3 regions of the Carnobacterium sp. ISL-102 genome follow, and region 2 is predicted to be linked to each of the others. Evidence: predicted binding sites of a transcription regulator. Region 2 holds the regulator's gene; each other region holds the start of a gene.
What was found. Region 2 encodes LexA, which represses DNA repair genes until DNA is damaged. Its sites were predicted from a motif close to CNAACANNTGTTNG; they were not measured.
Positions count from the first base shown of each region.

Region 1: ruvA (Holliday junction branch migration protein RuvA) is a predicted target of LexA. The motif match lies at 3,204-3,217, and genes of this name have one in related genera.
Region 3: uvrB (excinuclease ABC subunit UvrB) is a predicted target of LexA. The motif match lies at 2,980-2,993, and genes of this name have one in related genera.

Region 1 is NZ_JAGGRF010000002.1:97,207-103,358, forward strand. It holds gene queA (tRNA preQ1(34) S-adenosylmethionine ribosyltransferase-isomerase QueA) at 458-1,489, opposite strand; gene ruvB (Holliday junction branch migration DNA helicase RuvB) at 1,500-2,513, opposite strand; gene ruvA (Holliday junction branch migration protein RuvA) at 2,546-3,160, opposite strand; gene msrB (peptide-methionine (R)-S-oxide reductase MsrB) at 3,346-3,783, opposite strand; gene mutL (DNA mismatch repair endonuclease MutL) at 3,866-5,836, opposite strand; gene mutS (DNA mismatch repair protein MutS) at 5,865-6,152, opposite strand, start outside.
Region 2 is NZ_JAGGRF010000003.1:207,968-214,119, reverse strand. It holds gene lepB (signal peptidase I) at 1-251, shown strand, start outside; gene lepB (signal peptidase I) at 275-928, shown strand; gene ylqF (ribosome biogenesis GTPase YlqF) at 995-1,849, shown strand; gene rnhB (ribonuclease HII) at 1,860-2,633, shown strand; gene lexA (transcriptional repressor LexA) at 2,711-3,334, opposite strand; gene J7E16_RS02590 (DUF896 family protein) at 3,499-3,738, shown strand; gene tkt (transketolase) at 3,869-5,872, shown strand; gene J7E16_RS02580 (YneF family protein) at 6,035-6,152, shown strand, end outside.
Region 3 is NZ_JAGGRF010000003.1:337,919-344,070, reverse strand. It holds gene J7E16_RS03235 (DNA internalization-related competence protein ComEC/Rec2) at 1-1,239, shown strand, start outside; gene holA (DNA polymerase III subunit delta) at 1,312-2,352, shown strand; gene rpsT (30S ribosomal protein S20) at 2,504-2,758, shown strand; gene uvrB (excinuclease ABC subunit UvrB) at 3,087-5,081, shown strand; gene rpsO (30S ribosomal protein S15) at 5,227-5,496, shown strand; gene pnp (polyribonucleotide nucleotidyltransferase) at 5,693-6,152, shown strand, end outside.

The sequences.
Region 1 (6,152 bases), on a different contig from region 2:
TCTCTTAAATCAAGTACGTGCTCACTCAATATAATAGTTTATCACACTATTTTTAGAAAATAAAACTTTTTTTAAATTTCGAGACACATAAATGGTAACCGCTTTCTAAATGTGGTATATTATAGGTGGATAGAGAGATGCTTATAGAAGTGAATTGGTCGAATTTCTTTAGTGTTTAGATTCAGAAAAAACATTTAAAATCAACATTCTGTTTTGAGTTACCAGATTCACTGTCACATTTATTTGAAAAACCAGCTTCAAATTAGTACCGTTAACAAATTTAAAGACAGTTTTAAAAAAGTAGTAAAGAAGCTGTATGTCGTTTTTAGAAGAAGTTCAAATAAAAAGTTTCGTTTCAACGATTCGCTGATTCGCTTCTATCCTCTCTAAAAACCAATAGAAGTTGGCCTAAAAAGCCAACTTCTATTTTTTATTTTGTTTAAGGGAATAAAGTCATTTATTTGATAAACATGGCATCTCCAAAGCTAAAAAAACGATATCTTTTATCAATAGCATGCTGGTAAGCTGATAAAACATTTTCTCTTCCTGCGAAAGCACTGATCAACATCACCAATGTTGATTTTGGCAAATGAAAATTAGTTGAAAAAGCATCAACAACTTTAAATGTATACCCCGGTGAAATAAAAATACTTGTCCATCCGCTATCTGCCTTTATCTCGCCATTAAACTTTGTACCAATCGTTTCCAGTGTCCGAATAGAAGTTGTCCCAACTGCAACTATTCTTCCACCATTATTTCGAACAGCAGTTAAAATAGCTGCTGATTCTTCTGTTAAACGATAAAATTCTGAATGCATTTCATGGTCTTCAAGCGAATCAACACTAACTGGTCTAAATGTACCTAATCCCACGTGTAACGTTAAGAAAACCAACTGTACACCTTTTGATTTGATCTGCTCTAATAATTCTTCAGTAAAATGCAACCCTGCTGTCGGTGCAGCTGCCGAACCATTTTCTTTTGCGTAAACCGTTTGGTATCGTTCGCCATCTTCTAATCTTTCTTTGATATAAGGTGGAAGTGGCATTTCACCTAATGACTCTAAAACTTCTAAAAAGATACCTTCATAAGAAAAATCAACGATTCTTCCGCCATGATTTAACTCTTCTGTTACTGTAGCTTTCAGTCTTCCATCTCCAAAAGAAATAACGGTCCCTACAGTTGCTTTCTTAGCTGGTTTAACAAGTGTTTCCCATTGATCATTTTTTGTATTTTTTAATAATAATAGTTCAATATGTGCACCAGTTTCTGGTTTTATGCCATGCAAACGTGCAGGCAACACGCGTGTATCATTCATGACTAATGCGTCACCTTTGTTCAATTCATCAAGGATGTCCGTAAAGTACTTATCTTCTACTTTACCCATTTCTTTGTCTAAAATTAATAGTTTTGAACTTGATCGATTTGCTAAAGGGGTCTGAGCGATTAATTCTTCTGGTAAATTAAAATCAAAATCTTTTGTCGTTAACATAATCATACTCCTAATCTGTATAAGTAATTGGGTAACCCAAGTGAGCATAGCCTAAACGGGTTACGATTCTTCCACGTGGTGTGCGTTGAAGAAAGCCTGCCTGCAGTAAAAAAGGCTCAACCATATCTTCAATCGTTTCAACTTCTTCTCCAATATTAGCTGCAATCGTAGACAGCCCAACCGGTCCGCCATTATAGTTTTCAATCATCGTTTTCAATAGTTTTTGATCAACGAAATCGAGTCCTTCTTGATCGATTCGCAGCATAGCTAATGCCTCATCTGCTATTTCTTTTTTTATCACACCATTAGATCTTACTTGTGCATAATCTCTTACACGCTTTAATAGACGATTTGCTACACGAGGCGTTCCCCTAGAGCGTCTAGCTATTTCGATTGCTCCTGATTCGATTATTTCAGTATTAAATATATCAGCTGAACGTAAAACAATATCGCTCAATTCTTCTACCGTGTAATATTCCATATGCGATACGATCCCAAAACGATCTCGCAAAGGTGCTGATAAAAGTCCTGCTCTTGTAGTTGCACCCACTAGAGTAAATGGTGGTAAAGGAAAATGGACAGGATGTGCAGTTGGTCCTTGTCCCACGATGATATCCACAAAATAATCTTCCATAGCCGAGTACAACATCTCTTCAATAAGTCTTGGCATCCGATGGATCTCATCGATAAAAAGGACATCTCCCGCTTCTAGTTCATTCAAAAGAGCAACTAAGTCTCCTGCTTTCTCGATTGCAGGGCCGCTAGTCGTTCGTATAGCTACATCCATTTCATTTGAAATAACCATTGCCATAGTTGTTTTTCCTAATCCAGGAGGGCCATAAAGCAAAACGTGATCTAAGGCTTCTTCGCGATTATTTGCTGCTTCTATATAAATCGACAATTCTTTTTTTACTTTTTCTTGGCCAATATATTCTTTTAAATAAAGCGGACGCAACGATTTTTCTAATGACATCTCTTCTGTCGTGCTGCTGTCGCCGGAAATGATTCGTTCTTCTGGATTCATTGTTTTCACCACTTTTCTCATTTACTTATCGGTTATTTCTTCATCAATAGTCGTAATGCTTCTCTTAAATAAGCATCTGTAGATTCTTTATTTAATTTACGGATTTGTGGTTCGATTTTTTTGATTTCTTTTACACTGTACCCTAGCGCTTCTAAAGCCTCGATTGCTTCAGTAACATGACTATAATTCGTTGGTAAAACCAATTCTTGTTGGTAATCGACCGTATTTTCTGATTGTGTATGGGTTAAATCAGCTAACTTCCCTTTCAAATCTAATACAATTTGTGAAGCAGTCTTTTTACCTACTCCTGGAAATTTAGTTAAGTAAGCTGCATCTTCATTTTCAATTGCTTGTACTAAACCTTGATGATCATCATTTGCCAAAATAGCCAATCCGCTTTTTGGACCTATTCCTGAAACACTAAGCAACTTTAAATACAATTGTTTTTCAGTGTAATCCTTGAAACCATATAACGTAATAGCATCTTCTCGAACAGCTTGATGGATATAAACTGTTACTTCTTCGTTTAATTTACTCGAAAAACGAAATGGATTAGCCATAAACAATTGATACCCTATTCCATTCGTTTCAAGGACGATATACGCAGGACTAACAAATGTTACTATCCCCTTAATGTATTCATACATATTATTTTCTCCATTCATTCACTCATTTTACTAGGCGGAAAAAGGCACACCTGTTCGCTTTTTAGTTTACCACATTTGTATAGAAAAAAGGAGTTGCCGCCAAAAAAAGCCTATGTAAAAAAATCATAAGCACTCTTTAGCTGCTTATGCAGCTAGAGAGTGCTTATAAAAATTAACAAAATAGATCAAACAAATAATTTACGGTAACTACCATAACCTTCTTCATCTAACTTATCAACAGGTACGAATCTTAATGCTGCCGAGTTAACACAGTAGCGTAGACCGCCTTTATCTTGAGGGCCATCTGTAAAAATATGTCCTAGATGAGAATTCGACTCTGAGCTTCGCACTTCAGTACGACGCATACCAAATTTAGTATCCACTTTTTCAATAACTTCTTTTTCTTCTATCGGTTTTGTAAAAGATGGCCAACCGCATCCTGCATCGTATTTATCGTTTGAAGAAAATAGCGGTTTTCCACTTACAACATCTACAAAAATGCCGTCTTCATAAAAATCGTCATACTCTCCTGTAAACGGACGTTCAGTAGCTTCATTTTGAGTTACTTCAAATTGAATATCTGTAAGTTTATCTTTCAATTCGTTTTTATCATAGCTATTCATGAAAATCCTCCTTTTTGTATCTAACTTACATTTTACACTTTTTAAGGAATCGCTACAATTTATTGAATTTATTTTAGGTAATTCAATGCGGATCTTGTATCCGTTTGAACATTTTCTCCATATCTTTATTGGTGAAATGGATCACTACCGGTCTTCCATGTGGGCAGTTATAAGGATTTTCCATCTTTTTAAGATCCTTTAGCAGTGCCCTAGCTTCCGCATCATTAAGGTAATGGTTTGCTTTGATCGACCCTTTGCAACTCATCATTATTGCCGTTGCTTCTCTAAATTTAGCAACGCTCACACTTCCATGATCCAACAGTAAATCGATCATCTCGCTTACAATCGTTTCTTCTTCGCCCTGATTAAACCATACCGGATGACTTCTCAACAAAAAACTATTTTGGCCAAACGGTTCTAAGAAAATACCAACCATTTCTAATGCATCGCTATTTTCTTTGATTTTAATGGCATCGCTATTCGGATAATCCAACATAATGGGTACCAATAAATCTTGTAAGTCGGTGCTGACCTCGCCAATTTTTTCCCGGAAATATTCGTATTTTATTCGTTCTTGAGCAGCATGCTGATCCAAAATATACAAGCCTTTTTCATTTTGAGCAAATAAATAAGTGCCGTGCATTTGACCAACGTATTCTAATGTTGGAAATTGATCAATGGATTCTTCAACTGTTGCTTGTTTCTTCATTAGTTTATCCGCTGCCTTTAAAGGGGACTCTTGATGGTAATCGATTAATTCACTAATTGTTTCATCATGAAACTCACTGATCTTATTTTTCTCCGACAGCTCTACAAGTGTATCTTCTTGCTCTTCTTGCAATAAAAAGGGTTCTTTTTCAATTTCATGATCCGTTCCACCTTCAAAAGAAAGAGACTGTTGCTTTGAATAATGGGATTCTGGTAATGGTTGAAAGTTTTCAGATTCTTTTTTTTCTTTTTCAGGAGTTCTTTCTTGCTGGAACCTAAATGTTGTTTGCTCATTCTCTTCCATGGGTAGATTTATTTTCTTTTTAAATGATAAATTTTCTAGTCCATCTGGAATCAATTGTTCCTTACTTAAACAGTCATGGATTGCTGATTCTATCAGTTGCATCAATTCTTTTTCCTTGCTGATCCGAACTTCTTGCTTTGTCGGATGAACATTTACATCTACTAGTAAAGGATCCATATCGATTTTAATAGCAACGATTGGATAACGTCCAACCATTAATTTAGATCGGTAACCTGAAATAATAGCTTTATTTAATAAATAATTTTTAATATAGCGTCCATTAATAATAATTGAAATATAATTCCGGCTGGCTCTCGTAAGTTCTGGTAATGAAATGAACCCAGATACTCTAAAATCCAAATCTTCTTTTTTTATTTCTCTCATTTTTTTGGCTGTAGCTACTCCATAAATTCCTGCAAGTGTTTGTTTTAAATCACCGTTACCAGCTGTTCTTAAAAGTTGATTGCCATCGCTAATTAAACGAAAAGCAATCTTCGGATGACTGATAGCCAATCGATTTATTATATCTGTTACATTCGATAGTTCTGCTTGTAGACTCTTTACATATTTCAAACGTGCAGGTGTATTAAAAAAAAGATTTTCAATAGTGATCTTACTGCCTTTTCTTGCTTCATTTGGTCTTTCTTCGATTATTTTTCCGCCTTTTAGAGAAAGATACGTCCCACGTTCTCCACCAGTTGACGTCTCTAAAACAACTTCTGAAACAGAAGCAATACTTGGTAAAGCTTCACCACGAAAACCTAGCGTACGGATCCGAAAAAGATCGTCTCGTGAATAAATTTTACTGGTTGCATGACGCTTAAATGCATTTTGAACCTCTTCTGGTTCAATACCCATTCCATTATCAATGATCTGTATTTTTTTTAATCCAGCTTCTTCGATAAGAATGTCAATCTGGCTGCTTTCTGCATCAATTGCATTTTCAATCAATTCTTTTACTACAGAAGCCGGGCGTTCAATTACTTCTCCAGCTGCAATTTGATTGGCTAATACATCTGAAAGTTCTAGGATTTTTGCCATCTATTCCATTCCTTTCCACTAACTAAGATCAATTCAATTTTTGTTGCCACTCATTAATGCAATTCATTGCTTCTAAAGGCGTCATCGTTAATAGATTCATTTTCCGAACCGCTTTAACAACTTCGGACTCAGAACCTTCAAGAAGCCCAAATAAAGAAAGTTGACCATCATCCATTGCTTTATTTTTTTCCTTTTGTGAAATCTTGCTTGGAATTTGAACTTCACTAATTGGATCTATTTGACCTATATGATTTAACACAATTTCTTCTTTTTGTTCCAGTTGTTCTAATATAACGGTTGCGCGTGACAATAATTC
Region 2 (6,152 bases):
ATGAAGAAATTGAGGAAGAATTTTTAGATAATAATTTAGTTAACAATGCTGGAGGTATTTGGACATCGGATTTTACTTTAGAAGAATTGACCGGTACTCAGGCGATATCAGAAGGTGAATATTTTGTGTTAGGCGACAATCGTAGATCAAGTAATGATAGCCGGTACTTTGGGAGTATTCCAGTAGATTCGATTATTGGAGAAACGTCTTTTATTTATTATCCCTTTGATCGCATGAAGACTGTCCAATAAATAAAGAAAGTGGGGAGAAACAATTGAGTAAAATTAATTTTTCTGATGGTCAAAATCAGCCAGAAACATCTTTTGAACCAAGAAAGTCACGTCATACTTCTCCAAGTCAAAAACGCAAAGAAAATAAAAGTCGTGGGAGTGAATTTTTAAGTACATTACTATATTTTGTAGTAGCATTGATTATTTTTCTACTCATTCGATATTTTTTATTTGCTCCAGTAAGTGTGGATGGTGAGTCTATGGTTCCTACTTTAGAAGATCGAGATCGGTTGATTTTAAATAAAATAGACTCTATAGATCGTTTTGATGTTGTTGTTTTTCCTGCTCCTGATGATCCTGAAAAACAATATATTAAACGAATCATAGGACTTCCAGGCGACACTATTCGTTATCAAGATGATGCTTTGTATATCAATGGAGAAAAAGTAGAGGAAGAGTATTTAAAAAGTTCCGTAAAAGAAATGTCTACTGGAGGCAACTTTACAGAAGACTTTTCACTAGCCTCTAAAACAGGTGAAGAAATGGTTCCTGAAGGCAGTTATTTCGTGATGGGCGATAACCGTCAAAATTCAAAGGATAGTCGCGTTTTTGGATTTGTAGATGCTACTACCGTCAGTGGAACAGCCATTCTTCGTATTTGGCCGCTTGAAGAATTTGGTACAATAGAAAACGATTAAAAGGAAATAAGAAAAAGACTATAAGCAAGCTGTTCTTTTTTTGTGTAAATAGAAAGGTGAAAAAATATGAATATTCAATGGTTTCCAGGACATATGGCAAAAGCGAGACGCCAAGTAACAGAAAAAATAAAACTAGTAGATATTGTGTTTGAACTCGTTGATGCAAGAATTCCGCTATCAAGCCGCAATCCAATATTAGATGAAATAATCGGAGAAAAACCTAGGGTCATTATTTTAAATAAAAGTGATTTAGCTGATCCTATTCAAACAAAAAAATGGGTAGCTTATTTTAATGAACAAGGAATAGCAGCAGTCCCTATTGTTGCGCAAGAAGGTAAGGGCATGAAACAACTTATGGAAAAAGCAAAAGAAATTTTGCAACCAAAATTTGATCGAAGAGCTGCTAAAGGAATTAAGCCTCGTGCAATTCGAGCAATGAGTATTGGGATCCCTAACGTTGGGAAATCAACCTTAATTAATCGCTTTATAAAGAAAAATGTTGCGATAACAGGTAATAAACCCGGAGTAACAAAAGCACAACAATGGTTAAAACTAGGCAAAGAATTGGAATTACTCGATACTCCAGGTATTCTTTGGCCAAAATTTGAAGACCCAGCAGTCGGAGAAAAATTAGCGTTGACAGGTGCAATCAAAGATACTATTTTGCAGATGGATGAAATTGCGATGTATGGAATAGGTATAATGAAGACTTATTATCCAGAAACATTTGCTAAACGATTCCTTTTAACTAAAGAAGAATTAGAATTAGGAACACCGGAACTGCTAATGCTGATCAGTGAACGAAGAGGTTTTCGAGAGGACTACAGCCGTGCAGCAGAAATGTTGATCTATGAAATTAGAAGTGGTAAAGCAGGACGATTCACGCTAGATATTGCTCCGGTTTCTTTACCTAAAGAATAGGAGAACGAGAGTGGAAAAACCAATAACTATTACGGCAATAAAAGATCTTTTGACATCAATTACAAACCCAGCTGATGAACGATTGGTCCAGATCAAAAATGATTCACGTAAAGGTGTTATAAATGCTTATAAGGCTTGGGAAAATAGGTTGAAAAAGCAGCAATCGATTCTTGAAAAACAACAAGAGATGCTTCAAATCGAGCACTATTTTTGGGGAAATGGAACACAATATATTGCTGGAATCGATGAAGTAGGAAGAGGGCCATTAGCTGGACCTGTTGTGGCAGCTGCTGTTATATTACCGATTGATTTTGCTGTGTTAGGGATCAATGATTCTAAGCAATTATCTAGTGCAAAACGAGAATCATTATTCGACCAAATCCAAGAATCAGCGATAGCTATTGGTGTTGGGATAAAAGACCATCAAGTGGTTGATGAAGTAAATATATACCAGGCAACTAAATTAGCAATGATCGAGGCTGTACAACAATTACCTAAACAGCCAGAACAACTGTTGATCGATGCCATGCATTTGCCTGTTAGTATACCCCAAGAAAGTTTTATTAAAGGAGACGCCAAAAGTTTGTCTATTGCTGCAGCCAGTATTATTGCTAAAGTAACAAGAGATAGAATGATGGCTGACTATGATGAGTTATATCCTGGATACGGTTTTTCTGAGAATGCTGGTTATGGAACTAAAGTTCATTTAGAAGGTTTACAAAAACATGGCGCATGCCCAATTCATAGGAAAACATTCGCCCCTGTAAAAAATATATTGAAGTAAATAAAACTTTTAAAGTTACCAAGAATATAAACAAAAAACGAATGAATAGGAGTTTGCTCCTGTCCATTCGTTTTTTATTATTGGATATGGCTACGATATAGGCCAATGACTTTGCCTAAAATAATAACCTCATTAAGTAGGATAGGGCTCATTGTGTCATTTTCAGGTTGTAGTCGATAATGATCTTCTTCTTTGTAAAATCTTTTACAAGTCGCTTCATCGTCAACAGTCATAGCTATGACAATATCGCCATTATTAGCAGTGCCTTGTTTACGAATGATCACCTCATCACCATCAAAAATACCTGCGTTGATCATGCTTTCTCCTCGAATAGTCAACATAAACAATGATTCATTTTCAAATTGTAAGTTTGGAGGAAGAGGGAAATAATCTGTTGCTTCCTCTACCGCTAATATAGGTTCGCCAGCTGTTACAGTTCCCAATAAAGGAATTTTATCTAACGCAATGCCCAATTTAGTTAAACCTGATGCTGTTAATTCAATTGCTCGCGGTTTACTAGGATCCCGTTGGATATAACCATTTTTTTCTAAGCGGGAAAGATGGCCATGAACTGTTGAGGTAGAAGATAATGAGACAGCCGTTCCGATTTCTCTAACAGTTGGAGGATAACCTTTTAATTTAACTTGATTATATATATATTGCAAGACTTCAACTTGTCTTGATTCCGGATTTTTACCCATGATAGATACAAACACCTCGTTTCTTTTTTTATCATTTTAAGATTACCATATATGGCACAACAAATCAAACAAACGTTCGTAGATGAAGATGATAAAAGAATGTTTTTTTTTAAGAAGTTTGTTATAGTTGAACAAGAAAATAAAAATAATGTTGGAGTGATTAAATGTTGCCAAAAGAACAAATTGAAAGAATAAATGCTTTAGCTAATAAATCGAAAACAAAAGGCTTAACTATACAAGAACAAGTTGAACAAAAGAAATTGAGAGATGCTTACATTGAAGCCTTTAGGGGTGGAATGAAAAAAACAATTGAGGGTGTAAAAATAGTCGATGAAGAAGGTACTGATGTAACTCCGGAAAAATTGAAAGAAATACAAAAAAATAAAGGCCTACATGGGAGATAAAAAAGTTGTTCGTCAGTGTGGTGAGCAACAAATTATCCCAATTAGTACCATTCGCTCCGTGAAAGCGTTGCACTTGGAGTGAAATAATAGTAAACTAATAGGGTACTATAAGATAGTTCAAATTGAAAGGATGATTTTTTTGTTTGATAACGTAGACCAATTAGCAGTAAATACAATAAGAACACTAAGTATGGATGGCATACAAAAAGCCAACTCCGGACACCCAGGTTTACCTATGGGAGCTGCTCCAATGGCTTACACATTGTGGACAAAACAATTAAAAGTGAATCCAAAAAGCTCAAAATGGTTCGATCGTGACCGTTTTGTATTATCAGCTGGACATGGTTCAATGTTATTATACAGCTTGTTACACTTAGCTGGATATGACGTTAAAATAGATGATTTAAAACAATTTCGTCAATGGAACAGTAAAACACCTGGACATCCAGAAGTTAATCATACTGATGGAGTAGAAGCGACAACTGGCCCCTTAGGACAAGGAATCGCAAATGCTGTAGGTATGGCTATGGCAGAAGCTCATTTAGCTGCTACTTATAATAAAAAGGGACACTCAATTGTTGATCACCATACATATGCTTTGTGTGGAGATGGCGATTTAATGGAAGGTGTTTCAGCTGAAGCTGCTAGTTTAGCTGCTCATTTGGGACTTGGAAAATTGGTTGTTCTGTATGATTCAAATGACATCTCTTTAGATGGACCAACATCTAAATCCTTCACTGAAAATGTAGGAAAACGTTTTGAAGCTTATGGTTGGCAACATATTCTTGTAAAAGATGGCAATGATCTAGATGAGATCAACACAGCCATTGAAGCTGCAAAAACTGAAACAGAAAAACCTACTTTGATCGAAGTTAAAACTATTATTGGATTTGGTGCTCCTAATGCGGGAACACATAAAGTTCATGGTGCACCACTTGGAGCAGAAGGAATTGAAGCTGCTAAAAAAGCATACGGATGGGAAGGCGAAGATTTCTTTGTTCCTACTGAAGTAGCTGACCGTTTTAAAGAAACAATGATTGAAAAAGGCGCTAAAGCTGAAGAAGAATGGAAAGCAGCGTTTGAAGCTTACCGTACTGATTATCCAGCACTAGCAGAACAATTTGAATTAGCTTTAAGCAATGAATTACCAGCTGATTGGGATGCTGAATTACCATCTTATGATGTTGAAGATAATGCATTAGCTTCTCGTGTTACAGGTAGCCAAGCGTTGAATGCTATCGCTAAAAAAGTTCCCTATTTCTGGGGCGGATCTGCCGATTTATCTTCATCTAATAATACAATGATAGCAGACGTTAAAGATTTTAAAGCTGGCCAATATGAGGGGAGAAATATTTGGTATGGTGTTCGCGAATTTGGTATGACAGCTGCTATGAACGGAATCGTCTTGCATGGTGGTACTAGAACTTATGCTGGGACATTCTTCGTATTTACTGATTACCTGCGTGCTGCCGTTCGTTTAGCAGCTATTTCTAACTTGCCTGCAACCTATGTGTTCACACATGATTCAGTTGCAGTTGGGGAAGATGGTCCTACTCATGAACCAGTTGAACAATTATCTAGTTTACGTGGTATGCCTAACCTATCGATCATCCGTCCAGCAGATGGAAATGAAGTTGTCGCTGCTTGGGAATTAGCCGTAACATCAAATGATCACCCAACAATGTTAGTCTTATCTCGTCAAAACTTACCTGTACTGCCGGGAACTAAAACTGGAGCGCGTACGAATGTTGCTAAGGGAGCCTATGTTATTTCAGCTCAAACTGGCGAAAAACCAGAAGGTATTTTATTGGCATCTGGTTCAGAAGTTGCTTTAGCTATTGAAGCTCAAAAAGCTTTGAAAGAAAGCGGACAAGATGTTTCAGTTGTTTCGGTCCCAAGTTTTGATCTATTCGAAAAACAAGATCCAGCATACAAAGAAAGTGTTTTACCAAAAGAAATTCGTAAACGTGTGTCTATTGAAATGGGAGCGACATTTGGCTGGGAGCGTTATGTTGGCCTAGATGGAGCTACAATAGGTATCGATAAATATGGTGCAAGTGCACCCGGAGCAACCGTTATTAAAAATTATGGTTTTACAGTCGAAAATGTCGTAGAAACATTTATTAACTTATAAAATAGGGCCCTGTAAGTTGAAATTTTTACTTACAGGGCTTTCTTTTGTTTATATTTGTCATGAATTATGACTTTTTAGTGTAAGAAATAGAATTTTAGTTTATTTTTTTACTATTATTTAGTACAATTAAGTCTTGAGAGGTTTGAAAGGAGTGAATAAAAAATGAATTTAGGTCTTGCTATTTTTTTAATTATTTTAGCTTTGGTTGGTGGAGCTGTCGGCGGATTCTTCATCGCTAGAAGATACATGATGGATTATTTCAAAAAAAATCCACCTGTTG
Region 3 (6,152 bases), 130 kb from region 2:
TTTATTTTGACTCTTATTTCGATTCCAATTCTCAGTTTTCATTTCTTTGAATTTTCATGGCTAGGAATGCTTACAAATTTGATTTTTGTTCCTTTATTTACTTGGATCATTATGCCTTTGATCATTGTACTTTTTATTAGTTCCTATCCACTGTCAGGAACGCAATGCTTTTATTTTCTTATAAGGGTAACAGAAGGTCTATTGAGGATAATTGAATGGTTGGTTTTAAAAATCAAGCTCTTCCCATATGGAACTTTCGTTACAGGGAAAGTTCCCGCTGGTCTATTCATTTTGGTAATAGTTGTACTGATTATTTTTCTTATAGCATTAGAAGAGCAAAAAAAAATAAAACGGTCAATTATTTTGCTGACCCTTGTTTTTACTGTTTTTATTTATTACCAAAAATATAATCCTTTTGGAGAAGTTCTCTTACTAGATGTTGGTCAAGGAGATGCTATTTTAATCAAGGAGCCTTTTGGGGCTGGTGTCTATTTGATTGACACAGGTGGGACAATAGCATTTGAAAAAGAAGAATGGCAAATAAGAAAGAATCAGTCAACTGTGGCAAGCCGTGTTTTGATACCTGTTATCAAATCTTTAGGTTTAACACAATTAGATCAAGTTTTTATTACGCACAGTGACGAAGATCATATGGGTGAATTAAAAGAATTAGCTCAGAATATTGAAGTGAAAGAACTGATTTTCCCTGTAGGTACAACAAAAAAACAGTTATTTCATGATGTAGCACAAACGTTAGAAAGAAATGAAACACAACTAAGGGCAATTACGGCTGAAAATACGAAAAAGCAACTTTTTGGTCCATCTTTAGCAGTATTATGGCCAGTAAAAGCTGGAGAAGGCGGAAACAATGATTCATTAGTGCTGTATGGAGAAATAGGAAGCTACTATTGGTTGTTTACTGGAGACATTGAAGAAGCAGGAGAAGCAGAATTAGCAGCTTTCTATCCCAACTTAAGGGTAGATATTCTAAAGGTTGCACACCATGGAAGCCAAACATCGACTAGCGAGCAATTTATCCAACAAATGAAACCCAAAATAGCATTAATTTCATGCGGATTAAACAACCGCTACAATCACCCTAATGGCGAGGTATTAGAACGAATGGCTGATTTGAATACGATTGTTTACCGAACAGACTTACAGGGCAGTTTTAGGTATACGTATTCAAATCGTTTAAGTGGTATGATAGAAAAAGATTTTCAAACGATTCTAAAATAATTCATTAATAGTCTTGCAAAATAATTTAATGCTTTGTACCATAGAGAGAATACAAGAAAGCGGTGGAACAGAGTGAACTTTGTATCAGAATTAGCAAAGATAAAAAACGGGACTATTGCCCGTATTTATGTGGTACTAGGAACAGAGTCGTACTTAGCAAATGTAGCTAGGAAAACGCTACTTGATTCTTTATTAAACACAGAAGAAATAGAACTGAACTATGGTGCATACGATATGGAAGAAATATCTATCGGCACAGCCTTAGAAGATGCAGAATCTATTCCATTTTTTGGCGAACGTCGCGTTGTCTTCGTGGATAGACCTTTTTTCTTAACAGGGGAAAAAACAAAATCAAAGTTAGAGCATGATTTGAAATGGTTAGAGAATTACTTAACTCATCCTTCTGAGTCAACCACACTTGTATTCTTTGCTCCATATGAAAAATTAGATGAGCGTAAAAAAATAACTAAATTACTAAAAAAAACAGCCACAATACTCGAAGTTAATGCCTTGTCAGAAAAAGAGATGCGCAAATATCTCAAGGATACGATTGCAAATGAAGAGTACCGTTATTCTCCAGAAGCGTTTGAATTATTTATTCAATTAACGGATGCTAAATTATCGGTAGCGATGGGAGAGTTACCGAAACTTTTTCTTTATGCACAGGACACTAAATTTATTACAAAAGAAGCTGTTCAAGAATTAGTAGCTAAATCGCTAGAACAAAATATTTTTGCGTTAAATGAATATGTCTTGAAAAAAAATGTAGGACAAGCGCTTAACTTATATCAAGACCTGTTGTTGCAAAAAGAAGACCCAATAAAAATAAATGCAATCATGACTTCTCAATTTCGATTGTTGATCCAAGTTAAAATTTTAGAAAAAAAAGGCTACCAGCAAGGAGATATTGCTAAACAGTTAAAAACGCATCCTTACCGTGTGAAACTAGCTGTTCAGCAGATGAGGAAAATCGAGGAATACGCACTAGTTGAAGCTTATAACGGATTAATTGATGCTGAGTATCGTTTGAAAACAGGAAAAGGCGATAAAGAAATGCAGTTTGAACTATTTGTTCTGCAGTATGCTCAAAAAAAGGTCAGTAAAAGAACATAGATATAGGAATTTAAGATGCTATAGCTATCAAGTAAAAAAACTTTACACATTTTTATTGCATTGAGAGATATCTTTATGTATAATTGAGTTTGTTGAAACAACTGGAATAAACTATTTTAAGTTGTAAATAATTGAAAGTGGGGTGAATCAAATGCCAAACATCGAAGCTGCAATCAAACGTGTTCGTACTTCTGAGAAATCAGCTGCACAAAACAACGTTCAAAAAAGTTCAATGCGTACTGCTATAAAAAAATACGTTCAAGCTATTGAAGCAGGTAACGAAAACTCTGAACAATTACTTAAAGAAGCAATCAAATCAATTGACATGGCTGCATCTAAAGGATTGATTCATAAAAATAAAGCTAACCGTGACAAATCTCGTTTATCTGCTAAATTAGCTAAATAAGAGGTCATTGTTATAAAGAGTCATAAAAAAAGTAGTAAGGTCCTGATTAGTCAGGCCTTACTGCTTTTTTTATTTTGGGTATTTCGAGCATCAAAAGAAAGGCTGTAGTATTTAGGGTACTACCACGATCCGTTAACTGAATGAAGAAGCTGCTCGAGTTTCCGATAGTAATTAACATAAATTTTTCAATTACTTATGTAACCTTTAGCTAATTAGTTGTAAGAACACATGTTCAATGATAAGATAATAGGGTAGAATTAAAAATGATGTGTTTTACATTAGTTAGGATGCGTTTTAGATTTAATAGAAGAGCAAGGAGGTACGTAAAATGCCAAAAGACCAATTTGAACTGGTTTCTAAATACCAGCCTAGTGGTGATCAGCCAGAAGCAATCAAAAAGTTAATTGCCGGTCTCGAAAAAGGTGAGAAAGAACAAACTTTATTAGGTGCCACAGGAACTGGGAAAACATTTACGGTCTCAAATGTAATCAAAGAAGTAAATAGACCAACTTTAGTTATTGCACATAACAAAACTTTAGCAGGTCAATTATATGGAGAATTCAAAGAGTTTTTCCCCGATAATGCTGTAGAATATTTTGTTAGTTACTATGATTACTATCAACCAGAGGCCTATGTTCCTTCAAGTGATACCTTTATTGAGAAAGAATCAAGTGTCAATGATGAGATAGATAAATTACGTCATTCTGCTACAAGTTCTTTATTAGAAAGAAGAGATGTTATTGTAGTTGCTTCAGTTTCGTGTATTTATGGTTTGGTCAATCCAAAAGATTACCGAGACCATGTGCTTTCTTTACGTGTAGGTACTGAAATGAACCGAGATGAAATGTTGCGTCGCTTAGTTGATATGCAATTTGAGCGCAATGATATCGATTTTCAGCGTGGACGATTCCGTGTTAGAGGAGACGTAGTAGAAATATTCTTAGCATCGCGTGACAGCGAAGCGATACGTGTAGAGTTCTTTGGTGATGAAATCGATCGTATCAGAGAAGTAGATGTGTTAACAGGCGAAGTTAAAGCTGATGTTCAACATGTCCCTATCTTTCCAGCGACTCACTTTGTAGCCAATGATGAACAAACAAGGTCAGCTATTAAAAATATTCAAGAAGAACTAGAACAACGATTAAAGGTTCTTCGTGCTGAAGATAAATTAATTGAAGCACAACGGTTAGAGCAACGGACAAATTATGATTTGGAAATGCTATTAGAAATGGGTTATTGTTCAGGTATTGAAAATTATTCTAGGCACATGGATGGTCGTAAACCTGGAGAAGCACCTTATACACTAATTGATTTCTTTCCAGATGATTTTCTAATCGTGATAGATGAGTCTCATATCACCATGTCTCAAATTAGAGGAATGTACAATGGCGATAGAGCTAGAAAAGAGCAATTAATTGAATATGGGTTCAGACTACCAAGTGCCTTAGATAATAGACCGCTTCGCTTGGAAGAGTTTGAGAAACACGTCAATCAAATTATGTACATTTCAGCAACGCCGGGACCATATGAATTGGAAAGAGCTCCAGAAGTGATCGAACAAATCATTCGTCCAACAGGATTGCTCGATCCAATCATAGAAGTACGTCCAATCAAAGGGCAAATTGATGATTTAATTGATGAGATAAATGAGCGTTCTGAAAAGAATGAGCGTGTCTTTATAACGACCTTAACTAAAAAAATGTCAGAAGATCTGACGGACTACTTAAAAGAAGTAGGAATCAAAGTTGCTTATCTCCACAGTGAAATAAAAACGCTTGAACGAACAGAAATCATTCGAAATCTACGTTTAGGCGTATATGATGTGTTGATCGGTATCAACTTACTGCGTGAAGGTATCGACGTACCAGAAGTATCATTGGTTATTATTCTAGACGCGGATAAAGAAGGATTCTTGAGAAGCGAACGCGCACTTGTTCAGACTATCGGACGGGCTGCACGTAATGAAAACGGGAGAGTTATTATGTATGCAGATCGAATTACCGACTCCATGCGTGCAGCCATGTCAGAAACGGAAAGACGTCGTGAAACGCAAAAAGAGTATAACGAAAAATATGGTATTACTCCTAAAACAATCATCAAAGATATTCGCGATTTGATTTCAATCACCTCTGTAATAAAAGGAAAAGAAGACGGAGCATCAGGTATCGAGAATATCGCTAAAATGACTAGAGCACAGCGATTAGAAGTGATCGACGGTTTAGAAATAGAAATGAAACTAGCTGCAAAAGAATTAAACTTTGAAAAAGCGGCTAATTTGAGAGATATGGTATTAGAAATAACAGCTCAATATAAATTGAAATAAAATAATCTATCAAATAAAAACTTGCATTTTACTATAAATTCTAGTAAAATTTAAGAGTGTATTAAGCACAGACCTTCTACTTGGTAAAACGAATCACCAACGTCTACTCAGTAAGAGGAAAAATTGAGGAAAGAGGTGTTTAGAAATGTCAATTTCTAAAGAACGCAAAAATGAGATCATCAAGGAATACGCAATTCATGAAGGAGACACAGGTTCTCCCGAAGTACAAGTTGCTGTATTAACAGCTGAGATCAACCACTTAAACGAACATGCACGTGTTCACAAAAAAGACCACCATTCTTATCGTGGACTTATGAAAAAAATTGGTCACCGTCGTAACTTGCTTGCGTACTTACGCAATAAAGATATTACTCGTTACCGTGAATTGATTCAAAGATTAGGTCTACGTCGTTAATTTTTCGTAGTCTATTTAGAAGCGAGGTTCTAAGGAATCTCGCTTCATTTTGTTTGTAAAAGAAAAAGCTTTTTATTTTGTTGTCCATCCTACTATACAAATGTGAGTATTTAAATGAAATTGAATTTTGACATTTGTTTAGTAGTCTGTTTGGAAAAAACGAATAAAAGCTTCAAAAAAAGGAGAAATGCACACAATGACAGAGAAACAAGTTTTTACTAAAGAATGGGCAGGACGTACATTAACAGTTGAGGTTGGGCAATTAGCAAAACAAGCTAATGGAGCGACTTTGATTCGTTATGACGATACTGTCGTGTTAACTGCAGCAGTAGCTAGTAAAAAAGCGAAAGATGTTGATTTCTTTCCTTTGACTGTAAATTACGATGAAAAAATGTATTCAATTGGTAAAATCCCAGGTGGGTTCATTAAAAGAGAAGCGCGTCCAAGTGAAAATGCTACTTTAACGGCTCGATTAATTGACCGTCCAATTCGTCCAATGTTTGCAGAAGGATTTCGTAATGAAGTTCAAATCACGAATACAGTCATGTCAGTAGACCGCAATTGTTCACCAACCTTTTCAGCAATGTTTGGTTCTTCTTTGTCTCTTGCTATTTCTGACATTCCGTTTAATGGCCCTATTGCAAGTGTTGATGTAG